3 regions of the Ruania alkalisoli genome follow, and region 3 is predicted to be linked to each of the others. Evidence: riboswitches for the same ligand, from Rfam matches in the RefSeq annotation. Region 3 holds a riboswitch; each other region holds the start of a gene.
What was found. Region 3 has a riboswitch for S-adenosylmethionine ahead of IM660_RS12195 (LLM class oxidoreductase). Riboswitches for the same ligand answer to the same signal wherever they lie in the genome.

Region 1 (7,323 bases), 2.0 Mb from region 3:
AGCGATCCGCTGTGCGAACGGCGCTTTCGCTGAGACGTCCGCCATGCTGACCAGCTCGTTGGTGCGGATGCCGTAGATCACCAGGCCGATCGTCAGCCACGCCAACGGGACCACGACGGCGGTGATCGCCCCGGTGAAGAGCACTCCTCCGGCCGCCACGAGCCAGGAGACCGCGCTGCCCAGGCCAGGCAGTGACAGAGCGACAGAGTCCCACCAGGCGGCCAGCGCCCGCGCGATCACCCGTGCGTGCCACCAGCCGCGTGCTTCGCCCATCGCGTAGGTGACCACGGAGGCGCCGAGCACGATCCAGACGAGCTCGAAGTACCCGACGATGACCCGCAATCCCATCCGGACCGGAGCGTCCTGGTCCGGCCAGAGCGAATCGCGTTCGACCACCTGCGAGCCGACACGTCGCAGTACCAAAGCGACAGCCACGATGGCGAGTACGAGCGGCGAGGTGGCTTCCGCCAGGCGGGTCGTCCCGTCGACGTCGTCGATGTCCATCCGGCCGATGTCGTCCCACACGCCCGCCAGGGCGTACACGCGGCGATCCTCGGTGAGCCCGCCGCCGCTCTCGTACACCACCAGGAATGGCACGAGCACGCTGCCGAGTGCCGCGATGAGGTCCCGCGCCATGCTGCGAGAACGGGCCCGGCGGCGGAGCACCAGGAGGATCGCGACCGTCGTCAGTAACGTGGCGAACGGCACCAGCGTCAGGGTGAGGAGTCCCGGGACCGCACCGAGTCGTCCGGCCAGGATGGACAGGTCCTGCAGGTACAGGTGCGCGGTCACGCCGACCAGGGCCAGTACCAGGACGGCGAACCAGTGTGTGCGCAGCAGGCGCGCGGTGGTGACCAGCAGGGCGATCAGCTCCACCGCGAGTGCGCGGAACGAGAACGGGTCACCAGCGTGGGCGACCGCGGCTGACTCCTCCTGCGGCGGGTTGCTCATGGGGGTGACGATAGCGAGTCGGTGACCTGCGCCGTCAGCGGGCCATCCGGGTGGCGAGCCAGGACATGACCTCCTGCGCATAGGCGTGGCGGACGCGGGATGAGGAGAGCGCCAGATCGTGCCGGCCGCCCTCGAAGCGGCGTACGGTCACATCGGCTCCGAGCCTGGGCGCACGCGTCCACGTGTGCGCCACGTTCAGCACGCAGTCGGCGCCGGTGAGATCCTCCGGAGACGGGTGGTTTGGGTGCCCGCTGCGCCCCGAGGTGCACACCAGAACCGGCACCTGGATGTCCAGGCCGCGCGCGACCCGGGCGTGCCCGCGCCGCACCGCCCGCAACCAGCCGGCGTGAACCGGGACGTCCTCGATTGGCTTCCAAGCCAGGTCGTAGTCCCAGTCGCCGCCGGTGGAGGTGTGCAGGCTGCGCCCGTACGGCTCACCCAGGGTGCCCACCCGCAGTAACGGGAAGCAGGTACCGAGCACGTCGATGAAACGGGTGGTGATCACCCGGTTCACCCAGGAGGAGTTGAGATCGAACCACGGGCTGTTGAGCACCAGGGCGTCCACGGCTCCAGGGTGGTCGGAGACGTACAGGGAGGTGATCAACCCGCCGGTGGAATGCCCGAGCAGCACCACCTGCTGCGCGCCGGCCGCGCGGACCCGGGCGAGTGCGAGACCGATCTCCTCGTCGTAGGTGGCCAGGTCCGCCACGAAGCTCGGCGTGCGGCCGGGACGGATCGACCGGCCGCAGTCGCGCAGGTCCAGAGCGTAGAAGTCGTAGCCGGCATCCAGCCACGCCTGGGCATGCTCGGTCTGGAAGAAGTAGTCGGTGAAGCCGTGCACATAGAGCACGGCCCGTGAGGGTGTCGCTGCTTCGGCTGGATCAGCAACGCCGAGGGGTGCCCTGGCGCTGACCAGGGTCGCGACGGGTTCGCCCGCCGCCTCGGGTCGCAGCCGCAGCGTCTCCTGCTGCCAGGGGTGTCCCAGAACGTCCGTCGTCATGCACCGAGACTACGGGTGACGTTCGAGTCCGGGCGCTGCTGCTCGGGCTGGGCTCAGTGCGTGCCGGCCAGTACCTGCGCCACCGTCGGCACGGTGCTGGCAGCCGGGCCGCACCCTGCGCCGGCTGCCGCGGTCGCGAGCACCGACGGTGCATCCGCCTCCGCATGCAGATCCTGCAGCAGCCCGATCGCCTCCGGCAGTTCACGCTGGTCGTCCTGCGGCTGCCACCGGCCGCCGACCACCTCATAGGAGGCGCGGGAACCAGTGGTCAGGTACTGCTCGATCCCGGCGATGAGCCGGTCCACGTGCTCGGAGGTGGTGCCGAGCCCGATGCTGGCGCGGAGCCCGGCTTCCAGCCCGCGCGCGGCGAGCAGCGGATGGGCACAGAACCGGCCGTCGCGCACTCCGATGCCATGTTCGGCGGAGAGATAGGCGGCCACCAGGCCGGCATCATGACCAGGCAGGCTGAACGAGACCACGGCTGTCGGCTCGGCCGAGTCCGCCCACAAGCGCAGCACCTGCACGCCCTCGATCCCCTCCAGCCCGTCGATCAGCCGTGCGCGCAGCGCAGCATCGTGCTGGGCCAGACGCGCGGCCACCGCCTCCAGCTGGGTGCAGGCCACCCCGAGTGCGATGGCCCCGATCACGTTCGGGCTGCCGGCCTCGTGCCGTTGCGGTGCGGGTTCCCACACGGTCTCCTCGACCGCGACGTTCGTGACCGCACCACCGCCGGCGAGGTACGGCGTGCCCACATCCAGCCAGTCCCGGCGCCCGATCAGCGCACCGGCGCCGTAGGGCGCGTACAGCTTGTGCCCCGAGACGGCCACGTAGTCGGCACCGGTGGCTTGCAGCGAGAACAGCCGGTGTGGGGCCAGCTGGGCGGCGTCGACCACCACGCGGGTTCCGGCCTCGTGCGCGGCGGCCACCACCTCGGCCACCGGCAACGACTCACCGGTCACATTTGAGGCCCCGGTGATCGCTACCAGGGCGTAGTCGCCGGCAGTCAGAGCCTCCCGCAGTGCCGTCACCGTCTCGGCCACGGATGCGCGCGCGGCGAGCACGTCGGCGCCGCGACGCTGCCACGGCAGCAGGTTCGCGTGGTGCTCGATGTCGAGCACCAGCACCCGTCCGGGTACGCACCCGCCGAGCAGGTTCAGCGAATCGGTGGTGTTGCGGGTGATGACCACCACGTCATCGGCCCTCGCCCCCACGAAGCGCCCGACCGCGGTGCGAGCCTGTTCGTACAGGGCCGTCGAGACCTGCGAGAGGTACCCCGCCCCACGATGCACGCTCGCATACAGCGGCAACGCCCGCGCGACGGCGTCCGCCACAGCCGCCAGTGCCGGTGCGCTCGCGGCATAGTCGAGGTTCGCGTAGCCGATCGACGAGGCGCCATCCCGCGGGACCGTCAGCGGGACCGTGGTCTCGGCGCCGACGAGCGGGAGAAGTGTGTGCTGCGACATGTGATCCTCCGGAAGGTCCGTCGGACCCCGAGGGGTCCGCGCTTGCCGGGCGCCACCGCGACGCCGGCCTGGTCGTCACCCGGGGCACCCCACCGCGGTTGGAGGGTTGCCGGCCAGCTAGCCGGGGCTGTTCGCTGGCGCTCATGACCTGACACCTAGGATGCCATAGCCGCCGATGGGGCGGTCCGGGTGTCTCAGTACGCGTACTGCTCGCTGCGTCGACCGTTCGATAATGACGGCGTGGCTGCTCCCGCGGGACCTGTCCTGTCAGGCCTGGTGGAAGCTCCCCTTCACCTGACCGAGGCGGCCCCGATCGTCGAGCGTGCAGATGGCAGTCCCATCCGGTGCGGCCAGGGTGAGGCCCTCGGGCGCCTCACCCAGGGTGAAACCCCGCCATTGGGCGTAGCCGCGGATCGCCCGGTCCCAGTTGCGGACCTGCCCGGCCTGGGCCACTTCCGCGAGCACCCGTGCCGCACGGATCGCGCTCGGTGGGGTGGGAGCCAGCTCGGGAGACTCGAGCAGAAGTGCCGCGACGGTGCCGCGGCCGGCATCGAGCGTGTAGTGCGTCAGCCCGCCGCAGATCAGACCGGCAGCGGCGCAGATGTGCCCGGCCACCTGGCGCGGTTCAGCGTCCAGGGGGACCTCGGCGTCCCGTAGTTGCGGGATCGCGTACTGCTCGCCGAACCCGCGTACCTGTTCGGCGCGTGCGACCAGGGGACCGGCGTACTGCGGGTTGGCCCACGCCCACAGCCACGACCGGGGGCCAGGTGCGGCGCTGCCCAGCAGGTGCGCCGTGGCGGTGAAGGTTCCCGCAGGGCCGGTGAACGTTGCGGTGCGGGTGTCGAGGTCGACGCCCCACGTGCGCTCTTCCTCGGGCCCGCACGCCTCCAAGCGGCCCAGGAGGTCGGACTGCCGGTCGTGAGCGGTGAGCAATGAGTCGTCGAGGACGTCCTGGAAGGAGCTGATCTGAGTCACGCCTTGAGATTACGACAGCAGCACCGACGATGACCCCGGTCTCGATTCACACACCGTGTGCAGACTGACGCATCTCCGGCGCGACATGGCTGTGTGTCAGTCTGCCGATCCTGGTTCAGACGGTGAGGTGCACGCCCCCTTACCCCCAGGAAGTGGCGACCACCACAGGCCTTACCCGGCCTGCGCCGTCGTGGGGCACGGGGTAAGGGGGCCGGGCGCAGACGGGACGTGACCACCCCATCCCCCGATGTCAGACCTCAGGAGCACAGTGAGGCTCATGCCGAGCACCGAGGAGCACACCATGAACACCCACGACGACCTGTTCCGAGCGGAGATGGCCGACCGTCGGGAGCGGCTGCTCACCCAGCTCGTCGTACCCCGCACCCGCCGGCGGCTGAACATCCGCCGGCTCATCGCTCAGCGTGCCGCCGCACAGACGGTACGAGCTCAGCCCAGCCTCGCTCACCAGGACCTGGAGCGGCGAGCCTGACAGCGCGGTGCATGACACGATGACCTCCGTGGCACGGGTCGGGTCTGAGATCGCGCTGGTCGCGCGCACTGCGGAACTCGCCCGCCTGGACGCCGTGTGGCGGGAGGCGGTCGGCGGGTCCGCAGCTGCCGTACTGCTGCCCGGGGAAGCCGGCGTGGGCAAGACCCGCCTGGTGGGCGAGGTCGCCGGCATCGCCGAACGCACCGGCGGGGTCGTCCTCATCGGGCATTGCGTCGGCCTCGGTGACGCTGCCCCGCCGTATCTGCCGGTGGTCGAGGTGCTCGAGCAGATGCGCGACATCGACGCCTCGTTGGTGGCGGACGCGCCGGCCCTGGCGACCCTGGTGGCGCGCGGTGGCACCGGGCGGACTTCAGAGCAGCTCCAGGTCTTCGACTCCTTCTTCTCGGCTCTGACCACCCTGGCCGAAAGGGCACCGGTCCTGCTGGTGATCGAGGACCTGCACTGGGCTGACGCCTCCACCCGCGATCTGCTGACCTTCCTGCTCGCCCGCGTCTCCGGGGAGGCGCTCGCGGTGGTGCTGACCTACCGTTCCGACGAGATGCACCGCCGCCATCCGCTGCGCCCGATGCTCCTCGAGATCGCGCGGATGCGGCGGGTGGAACGGCTTGATCTGGAGCCCTTCTCCGAGGCTGACGCACGCGAGTTCGCCCGGGCAGTGGCGGCCAGGGACGAGCTCGTGCCCCGAGACGTCGAGGTGGAGCAGATCGCGGCCCGATCCGGAGGTAACGCCTTCTTCGTGGAGGAGCTGCTCGCCGCACCTGGGAGCAGGTTGGCCGGACCTCTCGCTGACGTGCTCCTGGGTCGGATCGAGCAGCTCGACCCCGACGCGCAGCGCCTCGTGCGGGTCGCCTCGGTGGCCGGGCAACGTCGGGTGCGGCGCGCCACACTGCTGGCGGTCACCGAGTTCGACGAAGACAGGCTTGAACTGGCGCTGCGCGAATGCCTGGCCCGCTACGTGCTGGTGCTCGGCGAGGACGACACGGTCGAGTTCCGGCACGCGCTGCTCCGGGAGGCCGTCTACGCCGACCTGCTCCCCGGGGAACGGACCCGGACGCACGCGGCCTTCGTGCGCCTGCTGCAGGAACGACGCTATCCCGGCTGGCGGGGGGCGCAAGCGCATCACGCCACCCAGTCCGGCGACCTGCCCACTGCCCTCACGTCGCACATCGGTGCCGCACAGGAGGCCGAGGATGTCGCCGCCACCGCCGACGTACTCGCCCACCTGGAGCAGGCGCTGGCGCTGTGGGACGCGGTGCCCGACGCGGCCGAGGTCACGGGAACCGACGAGTTCACGCTGATGATCCGGGCCGCGGATGCCGCCGTCGCAGCCGGGCGCACCGAACGGTGCACGGCATTCCTGAGGTCCGCTCTCCGGCTCGCCGACGCCGGCGGTGACCCGATCGCCCGCGCCGGGGTGCGCCGTCGGCTGGCGAAGGTGCGCTATGCCGAGGACGACTGGGCTGAGGGGCGGCGGATCATCGGCGAAGCGTGGGAGCTGGTGAGGGACCAGCCACCGAGCGGAGAGCGGGCGTGGGTGCTGTCCACCCTCGCGTTCGGCGGACCGTCCGCCCAGCATCGTTCCTGGGTCACCGAGGCAGTCAGTGATGCCCGGCAGGCGGGTGCCGGGGACGCCGAGGCCGACGCCCTGATCTCCCTGTCCTACCTGCTGCTGCACGAGGGGCAGGAGAAGGAGGCGATGGCGGTCCTTGACCAAGCGCGCGCCCGTGCCGCTCAGGTGCGCGCCTACGAGGTGGAGCTGCGTGCCCACTTCAACCTCACCGTCGGTGAGTTCGAGCGCGGGAACCTGGCGCTCGCCGTGGAACACGCCCGTCGCGGGCTCGCCCGGGCCCGGCAGGAGGGGCTCGTCTGGGCGACCTATGGCCGGGAACTGGTGTGGTTGGCCATCCAGGTGTTCTATGCGGCCGGCGCATGGGATGAGGCGGAAGAACTCGCCTCGCCGCCGGGCGAGCAGGCGCCGGACTGGCTCTCGGCGGTCATCGGCTGCTCGGCCGCGCTCTTGGCCGCCGGCCGGGGGCGGTGGGAGGAGGCCGACGCTCGACTTGCGCGGGCGCGCACCTGCGGAATCTCCGATGAGGAAGTGCTCAAGATCGCGGCCTATGCGACGGCGGAACTGGGCCTGTGGCGTCACCGTCCCCACGAGGTGGTCGCCGACCTGGAGAGTCTGGTCGAGCGCAGCCTGGCTGAACACGCGGTGTCCGCAGCCACCGGCCACCACGGGCCACCGCTGCACCTGCTGCGGATCGGTGCTCTCGGGATCGCGGCGGCAGCGGACGCGGCTGCCCAGTCACGCTCCCACCATCACGACGATGCCGCCCAGGATGCTGTGGCCGCCGGCGAGAGATTCGCAGCTGTGGTCGCCCGGACGGAGCAGGAGGGTGCACCGCGTGGGGCGACGCTGGGAC
Region 2 (7,323 bases), 2.1 Mb from region 3:
CTGACCAGCCACCGCGGGAAGCGGTCGGTGCTCGTGTGGGTGGTGTGCTTCGGGTTAGCCGTAGGCGTTGCCGGGGCCGCCGGTCTGTTCGCGGACTCGGCGGTGGCTGGATTCTCCGTCGCGATCGTGCTGTGCGCGACTGCGCTTGGCACCCTCATGCCGATCCTTCGTGAGAGTGGCCTCACCGGCACCCCGGTGGGGCGTGCCGTGATGAACCACGGCACCATCGGGGAGGTCGGGCCAGTGCTCGCCATGGCGATCCTGCTCGGTGCACGCGGCACAGTCGCATCCCTCGGGGTGCTCGCGGTGTTCGTTGTGGCCGCGGTGCTGATCGGCAGGGTGCCGTTGCGAGCCCAGCGCGTCTCGTCGAAGGTTCTGCAGGTCATCCGGTACAAGTCCGAGAGCACCTCCCAGACCACTGTCCGCGCGACCATGCTGCTGCTCGCGGCCCTGCTCGCCGTGGCCGCAGTACTGCAGCTGGACATCATCCTCGGGGCGTTTGCCGCCGGATTCATCCTGCGGCGGGTGCTGCCCAGTGGCGATGAGGCTCTGGAGCGCAAGTTGGAGGGCTTCGGGTACGGCTTCCTGATCCCGGTGTTCTTCGTGACCTCGGGGATGGCGATCGATCCGGGTGCGGTCGCGGGAGCGCCGGGCCTGCTCGCGATCCTGGTGGTCGCGTTGCTGCTGGTGCGCGGGCTGCCGGTGTTCCTCGGTGAGCGGTTCGTTGGTGCAGACCGCCTCGGTACTCGTGAGGCGGCCCAGGTGGGTCTCTACTCGGCGACGAGTCTGCCAATCATCGTGGCAGTCACCCAGGTGGCCGTCTCCGCTGAGGCCATGCCGGCTGACGTGGCGTCTTTACTCGTGGCGGCCGGGGCAGTGAGCGTGTTGGTGATGCCGTTGGTGGCCGGTGCGCTCGGCGGCTCAGAACAGGGCCAACACCTCGCTCCGGTCCACCGCCGCGAGTGAGTCGTGCCGCCACCGCGGTCTCTGATCACGATCCACCAGCACAGCTCGCACCCCTTCGATGAAGTCCTGGGCGGGGGCGCCGTTCATGAAAGCCGTCCCGAGCCGGAGATCCTGCGCCAGGACGTCCGCCACGGTCGGGAGCTGGGCAGCACGCCTGATCGCTGCCAGGGCCACGGCCACGGAGAACGGGCAGCGGGAACGCAAGGTGGCGGCGGCGCTCTGGGCCTCCGGCTCCTGCCGGGCGTCCAGGCGGGATTCGATCGTGGCCGCGTCCTCGCCCTCGAAACTGGCGTCGATCCACGGTCGCTGAGCAGCCAGGTCGCTATGAGGCTCTGGCCGTGACGGTCCGATCAGCACCGACAGCGGCGCACCCGTGGCCCAGTGCGCGCACAGGTCCTCCCAGGCGCCGGTCTCGATCATCGCGTCGGCCAGCCCGACGGCGATCGCGTCCGATCCCGTGATGCTCACCCCGGTCAGGGCGAGGTAGGTGCCGAGCTCACCAGGGGCCCGCGACAGCGGGAAGAGCGCCCCGACGTCGGGGAAGAACCCGATCCCCGTCTCCGGCATGGCCACTTGCGTGCGTGGCGTGACCAGGCGGAGCGAGGCATGCCCGGCGAGACCGATTCCCCCGCCCATCGTCACACCGTCCATGAACGCCACCACCGGGAGCTCGGCCTCGGCAATGAGTTGATCCAGCTTGTACTCGGCGCGCCAGAACTCCACCGCCCGATCGACGCCTGCTGCCCGCTCGGTGTCGCCGTACCGATGGCCGGCCAACAGCCCGTCGTGTATGGCGCGCACGTCACCCCCGGCGCACAGGCCGCGCTCCCCGGCACCATCCAGCGCGACAGCCTGCACGGATCCTTCCGCGGCCCAGCGGCGCAGCTGCGCCGTCATGGCCGTCACCATCTCGAGAGTGAGCGCGTTGATCGCTCGCGGCCGGTTCAACCGGATCCGGCCCAGAGCGCCCTGCCGGGCGACCAGTACGTGCTCGCCTGCCGGGGCCCAGGTGAGGTCGCGCTCCGCGGGGCCGGCGTTGCTGGTGGCCATGGCGTGCTCCTTTCCCGCGCGGAATCCGACGTCGATCTGGCGGTTCGGATGGCCGCATCACCACCGTATCGACGTGTGAACTCCGGAGGGCCGGAAATTGCGCGTCAATCTGGCGGTTGCGCCGGGTTGGCTCAACGACCAGATCGACGTTGAATTTCGGAGGTTCCCCGCCTGTGAGGTCGGACCCGTATGGACTCGTGATCTCAGTCGGTGATACGCGGTGGAGACGGAGAACGAGACCGGTAGCATCAAACGCACACCATCCAGAGCGGCTGAGAGTCCTGGCTCGACGACGCCGCAGCAACCCCTCAACGGAAGCCTCCCGCGGGGAAGGGTGCTACAGCCAGGTTCGATGGAGTTATCGATGCAGGCACAGTGTTTCCGTTCCGTGGCGCGCACGCCATACCCGACCGGCGGTGACCGGACATGACCACCGCCACTCTTTACCGCAGCCCGCGGGCCACGCCCAGTGTCTCGTTCGAGCTCTACCCGCCGCGCACCCCGCGCGGGCGGGAGACGATCGGCCGCACCATCGGCGCGCTCGCCAGCCAGATCCCGGACTACTTCTCGATCACCTACGGTGCCTCGGGCTCCACCAGGACCACGTCCCGGGAATTGATCTGCCGCGTTCTCGACGACACCCCGGTCACGCCGCTCGCGCACCTGACGTGTGTGGGGGCCAGTGCCGAGGACCTGTCCGAGTATGTCGCCACGCTGCTCGAAGCAGGGGTACGGGACTTCCTCGCGCTCCGGGGCGACCCGCCCGCTGGGGAGCCCGACTGGCAGCCGCACCCGCAGGGCCTGACGCGCGCCAGCGAGCTGGTCCACCTGCTGCGTCAGACCGCTCGCGAGCACCTCGGCGACGAGGGAGACGAGGTCAGCATCAGCGTGGCCACCTATCCGGGTGGCGCCTACGCCGACGACGGCACGCCCATGATCGCCCGGGACGACGTCGCGGCGCTGCTCGAGAAGCAGGCCGCGGGGGCGGACTTCGCGATCACCCAGCTCTTCTACGACGCGCGCCACTACGCCGAGCTGGTGCGCCAGGCCCGCGCCGCCGGGGTGCATATCCCGATCGTTCCCGGTGTGCTCCCGCTCACCGACCCGAACCGGCTGCGCCGGATGGTCGAGCTGACCGGTGTGCCCGTGCCACCCGACCTGCTCGACCATCTGGACTCAGCCGCCGACAAGGACGAGGCCTACCAGCGCGGTCTCGCCGCCAGTGTCCGTCTCGTGCACGAGGTCGTGGAGACCGGTGCGCCGGGCATCCACTTCTACACCTTCAACTCCTCGCGAGCAGTGCTCGACCTGCTACGCGAGTCCGGTCTGCGCTGAGACAAACCCCCCTGACCGGTCGGCTCCACGGCTGATCGGTGATCCGTCACACCCATCACACCCCACCCACGCCCGGCGGCGAACGCTGGGTTGCTCGGCTTCCAAGCCTCGAATGCCGAGCAACTCAGCGTTCGGCCCCCGGGATGCCAACCCCACCGGAGGATCCATGTCCCAGCCCACCCACCCCACGTTCCCCGCCGCCACGATCCTCGGCTACCCCCGCATCGGCCCGCGCCGCGAGCTCAAGCGGGCGCTCGAGTCGTTCTGGTCCGGCACCACCACCGAGACCGACCTCGCCACCGCTGCCGCCGGGCTCCGGGAACGTACCCGCACCCACCTGACCGACCTCGGCCTCGACCCGCAGACCGCGGCGATCCCCTCCGACTTCAGCTACTACGACCAGGTGCTCAGCACCGCCGTCGCCGTCGGTGCCATCCCCGAGCGGTTCGGGATCGACGCCTCGGCCTCCATCAACCTCGCCGACTACTCCCGGCTCGCCCGCGGCGACGCCGAGACCGCGCCGCTCGAGCTGACCAAGTGGTTCGACACCAACTACCACTACCTGGTGCCGGAGATCGGCCCGGACACCCCACTGCAGTACGTGCCCGGCTCGGGGCCGGTGGCGGAGTTCGTCGAGGCCAAGGAGGCTGGTGTGCACACCCGGCCGGTCGTCGTCGGGCCGGTCACGTTGCTTGCCCTGGCGAAGGGCACCGATCCGCTCGCCCGGCTGGACGAGCTCGTGGCCGCCTTCCAGAAGCTGCTCGTCGAACTGGCTGAGACGGGCGCCACCTGGGTGCAGTTCGACGAACCCGCCCTGGTCAGCGACAACGGCACCATCCCCGCCGCGCAGCTGAACGACGCCGCCGACCGCGCCTACCGCGCCCTCGCCGCCACCGCTGACCGCCCAGGCATCCTCGTCGCTGCACCCTACGGCGACCTCCGCGAACGCTTCGCCACCCTCGCCGGTACCGGCGTGGAGGCGATCGCCCTCGATCTGGTCAAGGGTGAGATTCCCGACGACGGCGCCCTCGCCCAGGCGCGTGGCCTCACCCTGGTCGCGGGGTTGGTGGACGGTCACAACGTCTGGCGCACTGACCTTCACGCTGCCGCCGAGCGCTTGCAGCGGCTGCGCACCGCCCACGATGGTCCGGTCAGCGTGGCGACGTCTACGTCGCTGCTGCACGTGCCGCACACGGTGGCCGACGAGACCGACCTGCCCGAGCAGCTGCGTTCTTGGCTGGCGTTCGCCGACGAGAAGGTAGGCGAGGTGCTGGCCCTGACTGCCGGACCCGAGGCCGCGGCGGAGGCGTTCGCCGCCTCGCGTACTGTCCGCGCGGACCGTGCGAGTGCCCCGGGTGTGCGCCGCGAGGACGTCCGACGGCGTACCGGCGCCCTGACGGCGGCCGACACCGAGCGGGCGGACGCCTCCGCCCGGGCAGCAGCCCAGCAGGAGCGCCTGAATCTGCCGCCGTTGCCGACCACCACCATCGGGTCATTCCCGCAGACCTCCGACCTGCGCCGGGCCCGGGCCCAGCGCCGCAAGGGTGAGATCAGCGACGAGCAGTACACCGAGGTGATCCGCGGCGAGATCGCCCGGGTGATCGAGCTGCAGACCGAACTCGGCCTGGACGTGCTCGTGCACGGGGAGCCGGAGCGCAACGACATGGTGCAGTACTTCGCCGAGTTGCTCGACGGGTTCGCCGTCACGCAGCACGGGTGGGTGCAGTCCTATGGGTCGCGGTGCACCCGTCCGTCGATCCTGTGGGGAGATGTCTCCCGCCCGGCACCGATGACGGTGGAGTGGACCCGGTACGCGGCCTCGCTCACCGGCAAGCCCGTCAAGGGCATGCTCACTGGCCCTGTGACGATCCTGGCGTGGTCATTCGTACGTGATGACCTTCCGCTCGGGGAGGTGGCCGACCAGGTGGCGCTCGCCCTGCGGGACGAGGTCGCGGACCTGGAGGGGGCCGGCATCGGCGTGATTCAGGTGGACGAACCGGCCCTGCGGGAGCTGCTGCCGCTGCGCGCCGAGCAGCACCAGGCCTACCTGGACTGGTCCGTGCGCTCGTTCCGGCTGGCGACCTCCGGTGCTGCCCCGCACACCCAGGTGCACACGCACCTGTGCTACTCCGAGTTCGGCGAGGTGATCGACGCGATCGACGGCCTCGGGGCCGATGTCACCTCGCTCGAAGCCGCACGCTCGGCGATGGAGGTCGTGCCCGAACTGGCGCAGGCCGGGTTCTCCCGCGGCATCGGCCCGGGTGTATGGGACATTCACTCCCCGCGCGTACCGAGCACCGAGGAGATCGTCGACCTGCTGGGCCGTGCACTGGCCGCGGTGCCGGCGCAGCAGCTCTGGGTGAACCCGGACTGCGGCCTGAAGACCCGCGGGTATGACGAGACCACGGCGTCGCTGCGGAACCTGGTGGCGGCCACTGAGCGGGTGCGCGCCGCCCTGTAGCTGCGATACCCCACGGCCGAACGCTGACCTGTTCGGCGTTTCGTGCTCGAACGCCGAGCAACTCAGCGTTCGGCCGTGGGGGTGGGTGAGTGTGGGGGAGGTGGGCCCTGGTGGGCGGGGCATGGCACCACGCCGCTAGGGTGGTGCGCACACCGAACGCAGCTGGGAGGACGCATGAACGGCAAGATCGCTTTCGTCATCGGCGCCGGTATCGGCTACGTACTCGGCACCCGTGCCGGCCGCGAGCAGTATGAGCGGATCAAGGGCGCCACCCAGTCCGTGTGGCAGAACCCGAAGGTGCAGGAGCAGGTCAGCGCTGCCGAGGAGCGCGTGGGCTCGGTGATGCGCGAGCAGGGTGCGCAGATGACTGACAAGGCCGCTCAGGTGGTCAAGGACCGGATCGCTGGATTCACCGGCAATGGCTCGGGTTCTGCAGCCAGCCCGGGGAGCACCCCTGCCGCCGGGGGCGCGACTCCCGGTTCGACGAACACCGAGGCGGACGACCGCGGCTGAATCGACGGTGCCGCCCACGGCTGGGCGCGACACCACAGCGGTCGCCTGCGCAGCCGGTTGAGACCAACCTCCCTCGCGCTCAGCGGTGGCGTGGCCGCCGCTCCCGGGCGCCATCACACAGCCGCAAGAACGCCCCCACCGCAGCGAGGTCCGTGGGGTTGGAGGGAATGCGGCGCGTGAGCGTGGCCGAGCGAATCACGATGGTGGCCCATCGTGACGCACCGATCGCCGCGCCCCAGCGCTCGACCGAGAGCAACTCCGCCAGGTGACCCCGCACGTCCTGTTGTGTGGAGGCGGCCAGTGAGCAGATCACGACGGCGGCCCGTGCGTTCCCGAGTTCGTCCACCGTTCCGATACGCACGTCAGCAAGGCCGCCATCAGCCTCACCCAGATCGCCGCCGATCTGTGCTGCCTGCTCGGCCGACGACGTCACCACCAGGATGTCCGATGCGGCGAGTGAGTGGCTCCCAGCCTCAGTGGTGAAGGCCCGGCCGATGAGAGACTCCACCTGCGCCACCACCTCAGCCGACTCTGGCGCCGACCGGACGCTGCTGCCATGGTGAGTGAGGTTCACCTGGTGCAGTCCCGGAGCCAGGCCATCGAGGCTGTGGACCGGCGAGGCTCCCGCACCTAGCATCGGCTGGGGTGAAGGCGCCCCGTCAGCGGGAGTGCCTCCCGCTCTGGCGGCACGACGGTCCGCCGGTGCGGACTCACCCTCAGCCTCCGTCGGAGCACCCACCGCCTCCGTCGGACCACCCACCGCCTCCGTCGGACCACCCACCGCCTCCGTCGGAGCACCCACCGCCTCACCCGGGCCGAGCGCCGCCCGCTGAGCGAGCAGCCAGTCCCGCAGGCGGAACGTGGACAGGCAGTCATACCGGTTGTAATCGGCCAGCTCGTCCAGCCGCTCGGCGAACCCCGTCTCGTCGCCGGCCTCTCGCAAGGCGCACGCCGCCTCGTAGGCGAGCACCGAGTCGGCGCCAGTGGTGACGCCGTCG
Region 3 (7,323 bases):
CGTCTCCCGGGGGAGGAGGAGCCACTGACCGTTCGGCTGCTCGCCGGTGAGGTCGCGGCGGAGGTGGCACTGCGGGCAGGCGACACCGATGCGGCTCTGAGCGCGGCATCGGCCGCAATCGACGAGCTCGACCGGTGGCAGCGCGGCATCGGCAGCCTGGAGCTGCAGTCGGTGAGCAGGCGCTTGGGTGCACGGGTGATCCGGCTCGGTCAGCAGGCAGCGCTGCTCAGTGGCGACGCGCAGCACCTGCTCACCTGGTCCGAACGGGCCCGCGAGCTCGTTGCCCGGGTCCCCGCCACCCGGCCGCCGGAGGAACTGGCGGACCTCCTGGCCGATCTGCGCCGCCTCGGCCCTGACGGCGACCCGGCCGAGCGTTTGCAGTTGGTGACGCAGATCCGTCAGGGCCGCTGGCTGGCTGCAGCGGAGCTGCCCGCCGACGCACCGGTGACGGTGCAGGCTGTGCGCGAGCGGTCGGCAGGAGCACGGGCCGGACGCTATGTCACGCTGATGGAGATCGAGGGTCGGCTGATCGCCCTCACTCTGGGCGACCGCGAGGACATCCTCGACCTGGGTGCCTGGGGCGAGATGGATCAGCTCCTCGGGGGCCTCAGCGCGGACCTGACGATGGCGGCACAGCTCGCCGCACCGGTGGTGCGTGCCGCACTCCAGGAGCGGATCGAGGGCTTGGACAAGATCCTTGCACGGGCGCTACAGGGGGCAGGGTCGCTGACGATCACCGCACCGGCAGTGATGGCCCGGATGCCCTGGGGGCAGCTGCCGAGCACGGTGGGCGTCCCGGTGACTGTGCCGACCTCGGCGAGTGCGTGGCTGCGCCAGACCGATGCCGGGCCGATCCGCAGTGTCGGGGTCGTCGTCGGGCCCGGTACCCGCACCGGGAGCGCTGAGGCGGACCTGGTCCGCCAGGGATGGCACACGGTCACGGTGGGGGAGCGCTGCGACGACGCCCAGACCCTCGCCTCGGACGTGGATCTGCTGCACGTGAGCGCCCACGGGCAGGACCGGGAGGCGCACCCGCTGTTCGCGTCCCTGCAACTGGCGGACGGGGACCTGTTCGGCCATGACGTCGAGCTCTTCGGCCGGGTGCCGCCGGTGGTGATCCTCTCCGCGTGCGGCGCTGCTGGTGGCTCGCTCGGGATGGCGCGGGCGTGGCTGCACGCCGGCGCCCGGTCGGTGGTGGCGGCTCCGGCCGACATCGCCGAGACGGCCGCTCTGGACCGGTTCGGGCAGTTGCACGGCCTGCTGGCTCGCGGTAGCAGTCCGGCCGAGGCGGTTGCGAACGCCTTCGGCGGCGAGGCGCTCGACTGTGCCGTGCAGTGCTACGGCGCGGGCTGAGACCGGCTCCGACCACGCAGCCTCCATCCGATTTGGTTGACACGTCATCCAATCGGCCTCTACAGTCATGACCAAGGTCTTGAGTGTCAGCACGTTGGAAACAACACGGCCCCGGCCAGCTGACCGGCAACCCTCCACTTGCGGTGGGGTGCCCCGGGTGACGACCTGGCCCTGGCCAACTGGTGCAGGGCAAGCGCAACACCGCGAGCGCGGTGACCGAGAGAAGGAACAGCATCAGATGAATCAGGACCGGACCCCAGTGCCCCTACGGCCTGCACTGCGATTCGCCACCTGCATGATGTGTTGCTGTTCCATGTCGGCCTGAGCCGAACTCTCGACCGGTCCCTCGGGCGATCCGCCCCTTCGGTACCACCCTCGGTTCGCGGCTGCACACCTGCCGGTGGCGTGACAACGCCGGCGTGCACTCGGCGCGATCGAGCTCCCCGCTCTCGCAGAACAAGGAACCTCTCATGCCTGCTTCGGCCGCACTTCGCACGTCCCTGATCTCCCTCGATCTCTCCGGCGCCGGCGCCCCCCGGGAGTGGCGCCGCGCCGAGGACTCCGACGCCGAGTCCTTCATCATGGGCCGCCTGGCCGGCCTCGCTTCGCTCGCCGACAAGGGCGGCGTGGACCTGCTCACACTGGACGAGACCTTCCACCACGCCGGCGTGCGCCGTCGTGACGACTGGCTCGACGGGGCCGTGGCCGCTTCCCGCCTCTCCCGGCACACCACCGGTGCCACGCTCGTGGCGACCGTGCCGCTGGGCAGCCACCGTCCGGAGCATGTGGCCGGGGCGGTCGCGAGCGTGCACCGCGCCTCCGCCGGCCGTGCCGGCTGGCAGTTGGAGGTGGCTGAGTCCGGAGCGCGGAGCCTGCGCGCCGTGGAGTCGGTCATCAACGGATGGCCGACGGCGCCGCGCACCTCCGCGGGTACGTCGCGTCCGCAGGTGGTCGTCCCGGTGCGGACCTCGGTGGACGGCGAGCTTGCTGCCGCCCGCGCCGATGTCGCCCGGCTCAGCGTCGGCACCCTCGAGGAGGCTCGTGCGGCTCGTGCGGCCATCCGCGAGGCTGCCGTGGAGTGGGGGCGCGACGCCGACGATGTGCAGGTGCTCGTGGACGTGCGCGCGCTGATCTCAGCCGATGCTCCCAGCGCCCGTGCGCGCTGGGACCTGCTGACGTCGTTGGAGGAGCAGCCGCGAGAGGTGCCACTGCGTTCGATCGGCACCGCGAGTGATCTCACCGACCTGTGGGCCGAGTGGGTGCACGCTGGTGCGGCGGACGGATTCACCGTGATCCCCGCCTCGGTGCCCACCGATGTGGTGGCTCTGGTGAACGAGGTCGTCCCGCAGCTGGAGGCGCGCGGCCTCCGCAAGCCGCGCACCGCGACCGTGCAGACCGCACCGGCGGCCGGGCGCCGTCAGCGGGTTGCTGCGCCGACCCGCGTGCGCGCCACGGCCTGACCCGGGGGCCAGTACCCAGAAATCACTCGTCGATCTGGTCGTTGAGTCGAGCCGACTTCACGACCACATCGACGTGTGACTTTGCGGACCGCGGTGGCGGTGTCGGCTCGGTCACCAGACCTGGCGAGGCCGGGTTTCGGCGATGTAAACTCGGTGCTGCGATCAGGGCTTCTGCGCACCAGCGGTGGGGTGGTGCGCGCCTCGTCGCACCCTGGAGCCCTGAATGTCCCCGCTGAGTTCCTACCGGAACCTGTTCTCCCTCACCGGCGCCCTCTACGTGGCTGTCGCATTTTTGGCACGACTGCCGCTGGCGATGTCCCAGATCGGGGCGCTGCTGCTGGTCTCGGCGGTCACCGGCTCTTACGGTGCCGGTGGCGCTGCCGCAGGTGCGACCGCGGTCGTCAACGCCGTCGCGTCCCCATTCGCGGGCGCGCTCACCGATCGAGTGGGGCAGCGACGGGTGCTGCTCGTGCAATCGGTGGTGGGTGCGGCCGGACTCCTGTGGCTGGTGCTGGCCGCAGCCGCCTACACCCCGGGTGAGGCGTGGTGGCCGCTCGTGCTCATCGCCGGTGCCAGCGGGGCGTTCCTGCCCCAGGTGGGCACGATGGCGCGGGTGCGGTGGCGCCCGATCGCACGCCGTTCCGGCGGTGCTGAGCAGCGGCTCGTCGATGCGGCCTTCTCCTACGAGGGCGCCGCCGACGAGGCGAGCTTCGTCCTCGGCCCGGCGCTGGTCGGTGTCGTGGCCGCCGTGCTCAACCCTTCGGCCGCGCTGATCGCCGCTGGCGTACTGCTGGGCGTATTCGGCCTGTGGTTCGCCCTGCACCCCACCGCCACGGTGGTGCCGAAACCGGACCGCACCGTGCCGGCCGTGCGCATCCCGCCCGTGCTGTTCGTGCTCGTGTTCGCGCAGTTGACCATCGGGATGATCTTCGGTTCGGTGCAGGCGGGAGCGTCGGTGCTGGCCACCGAGGCCGGGGAGCCGGGACTGACCGGTCTGCTGCATGCGCTGCTCGGCATCGGGTCGGTCACGGCTGGGCTGGCCGTCGTCGCGGTGCCGGAGGCGTTCAGGTACGAGAACCGGCTGCGACTGTTCACCGTCGCACTTGCGGTGCTCAGCCTGCCGCTGCTGCTCGTCACCTCGCTCGGGGTGCTCGTTCCGGTGCTCATCGTTCTCGGGCTGGCCGTCGCTCCCTCGATGATCACCACCTTCACCCTCGCCGAGCGCATCAGCCCGCCGAGCCGGCTCGGGGCTGCGATGACGCTGCTGGCCGCGGCGACCGGCCTGGGCTATGCCGTCGGGTCCAGTGCGGCGGGTCGCATCGCCGACTGGGGCGGATACACCCCGGCGTTCGCTGTCACGATCACCGGTGCCAGCCTGGCTGCCCTGATCTCGCTGTTCGGGGCCCGGGCACTGCGCCGGGCCCAGACGGCACCTCGGACCGTACCTGAGCAGGTCGTCTGAGGATTCGACTGACCGGACCGACACGGATACGTCACGCCGGGCATCACGATGCCCCGGCCGGGCCAATCGTGTCAGTCCGGTCAGCGGTCGGGCACCGGAGAACACTTGGGTACCGGCGTATCCTGGAGCGATGAGCGTCGACAGTGCAGCACAGGTCACCGACGAGCAGGCGAGTACCGGGGTCCGGGAACTGGCGCAGGCGGCGAAGACCGCCTCCCGCGCACTACGCAGCGCCACCACCGCCGCCAAGAACGAGGCGCTGCACGCCCTGGCCGACGCCCTGGTCGCTGACGCTGATCGCATCCTGGCCGCCAACGCGGTCGATGTGGAGCGCGAGAGTGCCGCCGGGATGAATGCGGGACTGGTGGACCGGCTGCGCCTGACGCAGGAGCGCATCGCCGGGATCGCTGACGCACTCCGCGAGCTGGCTGCACTCCCTGACCCGGTGGGGGAGGTCGTGCGTGGTCAGACCCTGCCGAACGGGTTGACTGTGCGCCAGGTACGGGTGCCGATGGGCGTTGTCGGGATGATCTACGAGGCCCGGCCGAATGTGACGGTGGACGCCGCAGGACTGGCCCTCAAGAGCGGCAACGCGGTGCTCCTGCGCGGTGGCTCAGCGGCCGCGAGCAGCAACGAGACCATCGTGGCCGTGCTGGGAGAAGCACTTGAACGGGTCGGGTTGCCACGTGAGCTCATCCAGTCCGTCGATGCCTACGGCCGCCCTGGTGCGCGGGCCCTGATGCGTGCCCGCGGACTGGTGGACGTGCTCATCCCGCGCGGCGGCGCCGGGCTCATCCAGACCGTGGTGGCCGAATCCCAGGTGCCGGTGATCGAGACCGGCGTCGGAAACTGCCACATCTACGTGGACGCCACTGCCGAGGTGGACCAGGCCGTCCAGATCCTGCTCAACGCCAAGACCCAGCGGGTCGGGGTGTGCAACGCCGTCGAGACGCTGCTTGTGCACGCCGACGCCGCCGAGTCCTTCCTCCCCGCGGCGCTCGCAGCGCTGGCCCAAGCAGGGGTACGCCTGCACACCGACGAGACCTCAGCCACCCACGCTCCCTCGTCTGCGGACGTCGTTCCTGCCACGGACGAGGACTGGGCGACCGAGTACCTGAGCATGGACATCGCGGTACGGGTGGTGCCGGACCTGGACGCCGCGCTCGAGCACATCCGCACCTGGTCCTCCGGGCACACCGAAGCCATCCTCAGCAATGACGTCGCGGCCGTGCGCCGCTTCACCGGTGAGCTGGACTCGGCGGCCCTGCTGGTCAACGCCTCCACCCGGTTCACCGACGGCGGCCAGCTGGGTCTCGGCGCCGAGATCGGGATCTCGACCCAGAAACTGCACGCCCGGGGCCCGATGGGGTTGGCCGAGCTGACCACGACCACGTGGATCGTGCAGGGCGAGGGACACGTGCGGCCATGATTCCTGAGTGGCCCGGACGGCATGACAGACTAGGGGCAGGGTCGTGACACGCAGACGAAGGAGAACGTAGATGCGCAGCTCGCTGCTGATCATCGCTGCCGAACAAACCGAGCACGCTGCCGAGGGCCTGCAGCCGATCGGGTTCGGTCTGGTTGCCGGAGGAATCCTGCTGTTCCTGCTCCTGGTGACTCTTGCGTTCCGGAGCCTGGGAACCCGCAACCGTCCCCGCTGAGATGGGCAGGGTCCGCATCGTTGATCGGCTGTGGCGATGATCGCCGCGACCCGCACACCGTCGCGGGTGGGAATCATGGGTGGCACCTTCGATCCCATCCACCACGGCCACCTCGTCGCTGCCAGTGAGGTGGCCGACGAGTTTGACCTGGACGAGGTGGTGTTCGTGCCGACCGGGGCGCAGCCGTTCAAGCTCGACCGCGCGGTCACAACTGCCGAGCACCGGTACCTGATGGCGGTGATCGCGACGGCCTCCAACCCCTTGTTCTCCGTCTCCCGCGTGGACATCGATCGCCCCGGCACCACGTACACGATCGACACGCTGCGGGATCTGCACGCCGTGTACCCGGATGCTGAGCTCTTCTTCATCACCGGTGCCGATGCGCTCGGTCAGATCCTCTCCTGGAAGGACTCCGACGCCCTCTGGGATCTCGCGCACTTCGTGGGCGTGACCCGCCCGGGCCACCACTTCGACACTGAGGATCTGCCCCCGGGGGAGTACTCGCTGCAGGAGATTCCCGCGATGGCGATCTCCTCCACCGACTGCCGCAAGCGGGTACAGGCGGGTAAGGCCGTCTGGTACCTGGTGCCGGACGGCGTGGTGCAGTACATCGCCAAACATGGGCTCTACGTCGACCCTGCAACCTTTCAACACCCTGCGGAGGTGGTCTCGTGAGCGAGACTCCGACCGGGGGCCTGGGAGAGCGCCGGCGGCGCCGCGAGGCGGAGCGTTCACGCGCGGCCGCCCGAGCCGCCGAGCAGCCGATGAGCCGGCGCGAGCGCCGAGCACTGGAGGAGGCCCTCGCCAGCGGCGCCATCCGCGTCACTGAAGACGGGTACGAGCCCACCGGCGAGGTCCCCACCATCACCTCCGGTCAGCACGCGCTGGTGCCCAATGGTCAGATCCCGACGGCGCAGCCCGCCGACGTGGACGGGTCACCTCCCGCTGGCGCTGAGGCGGAGGATGCGAGCGCTGGCGCGCCCGCGGGGGACGATCTGCCGACCGAGACAGTGGCCTCGCCTGAGCCTGAGCCTGAGCCTGAGCCTGAGCCTGAGCATTCGGTCGAACCGGCAGCGCCCGCTCAGCCGGAGGCGCATGCTCCGCACCAGACGCCCCGCCGCGTCTCACGACGGTCGTTGCGCCAGCAGCGCGCGGCCGCCGATGCCGCGGCAGCGGGGGACGCAGACGCCGAGGCTCCGGGCACCGGCGAGATCGACACCACCGATACCGGCACCTCGGATGCCGGACCTGCAGGGGAGCCCGAGCAGAGCAGGACCAGCACCGGTCGCCGGCCGGTGATCCGCCCGCCCGCCACGGCATGGGGAATCCGGACGGTCGACGCGACCGGTGAGCTGACCGGCATCCAGCGAGCGGTGCGGGACATCAA

Region 1: linked by a shared signal. The riboswitch ahead of IM660_RS02875 (aminotransferase class V-fold PLP-dependent enzyme) and the one ahead of IM660_RS12195 (LLM class oxidoreductase) in region 3 are both predicted to bind S-adenosylmethionine.
Region 2: linked by a shared signal. The riboswitch ahead of IM660_RS01750 (methylenetetrahydrofolate reductase) and the one ahead of IM660_RS12195 (LLM class oxidoreductase) in region 3 are both predicted to bind S-adenosylmethionine.

What each region holds. Positions count from the first base shown of each region.
Region 1 covers NZ_CP063169.1:695,904-703,226, forward strand. The annotation lists gene IM660_RS02865 (hypothetical protein) at 1-951, opposite strand, end outside; gene IM660_RS02870 (alpha/beta hydrolase) at 986-1,951, opposite strand; gene IM660_RS02875 (aminotransferase class V-fold PLP-dependent enzyme) at 2,005-3,414, opposite strand; SAM riboswitch class IV at 3,448-3,563, opposite strand; gene IM660_RS02880 (DUF6882 domain-containing protein) at 3,682-4,389, opposite strand; gene IM660_RS02885 (hypothetical protein) at 4,667-4,879, shown strand; gene IM660_RS02890 (helix-turn-helix transcriptional regulator) at 4,899-7,323, shown strand, end outside.
Region 2 covers NZ_CP063169.1:392,663-399,985, forward strand. The annotation lists gene IM660_RS01740 (cation:proton antiporter) at 1-966, shown strand, start outside; gene IM660_RS01745 (enoyl-CoA hydratase/isomerase family protein) at 922-2,016, opposite strand; SAM riboswitch class I at 2,273-2,375, shown strand; gene IM660_RS01750 (methylenetetrahydrofolate reductase) at 2,443-3,351, shown strand; gene metE (5-methyltetrahydropteroyltriglutamate--homocysteine S-methyltransferase) at 3,518-5,812, shown strand; gene IM660_RS19795 (YtxH domain-containing protein) at 5,987-6,325, shown strand; gene IM660_RS01765 (TM0106 family RecB-like putative nuclease) at 6,405-7,323, opposite strand, start outside.
Region 3 covers NZ_CP063169.1:2,736,951-2,744,273, reverse strand. The annotation lists gene IM660_RS12200 (CHAT domain-containing protein) at 1-1,353, shown strand, start outside; SAM riboswitch class IV at 1,429-1,555, shown strand; gene IM660_RS12195 (LLM class oxidoreductase) at 1,824-2,813, shown strand; gene IM660_RS12190 (MFS transporter) at 3,037-4,275, shown strand; gene IM660_RS12185 (glutamate-5-semialdehyde dehydrogenase) at 4,406-5,704, shown strand; gene IM660_RS12180 (hypothetical protein) at 5,775-5,936, shown strand; gene nadD (nicotinate-nucleotide adenylyltransferase) at 5,973-6,611, shown strand; gene IM660_RS12170 (hypothetical protein) at 6,608-7,323, shown strand, end outside.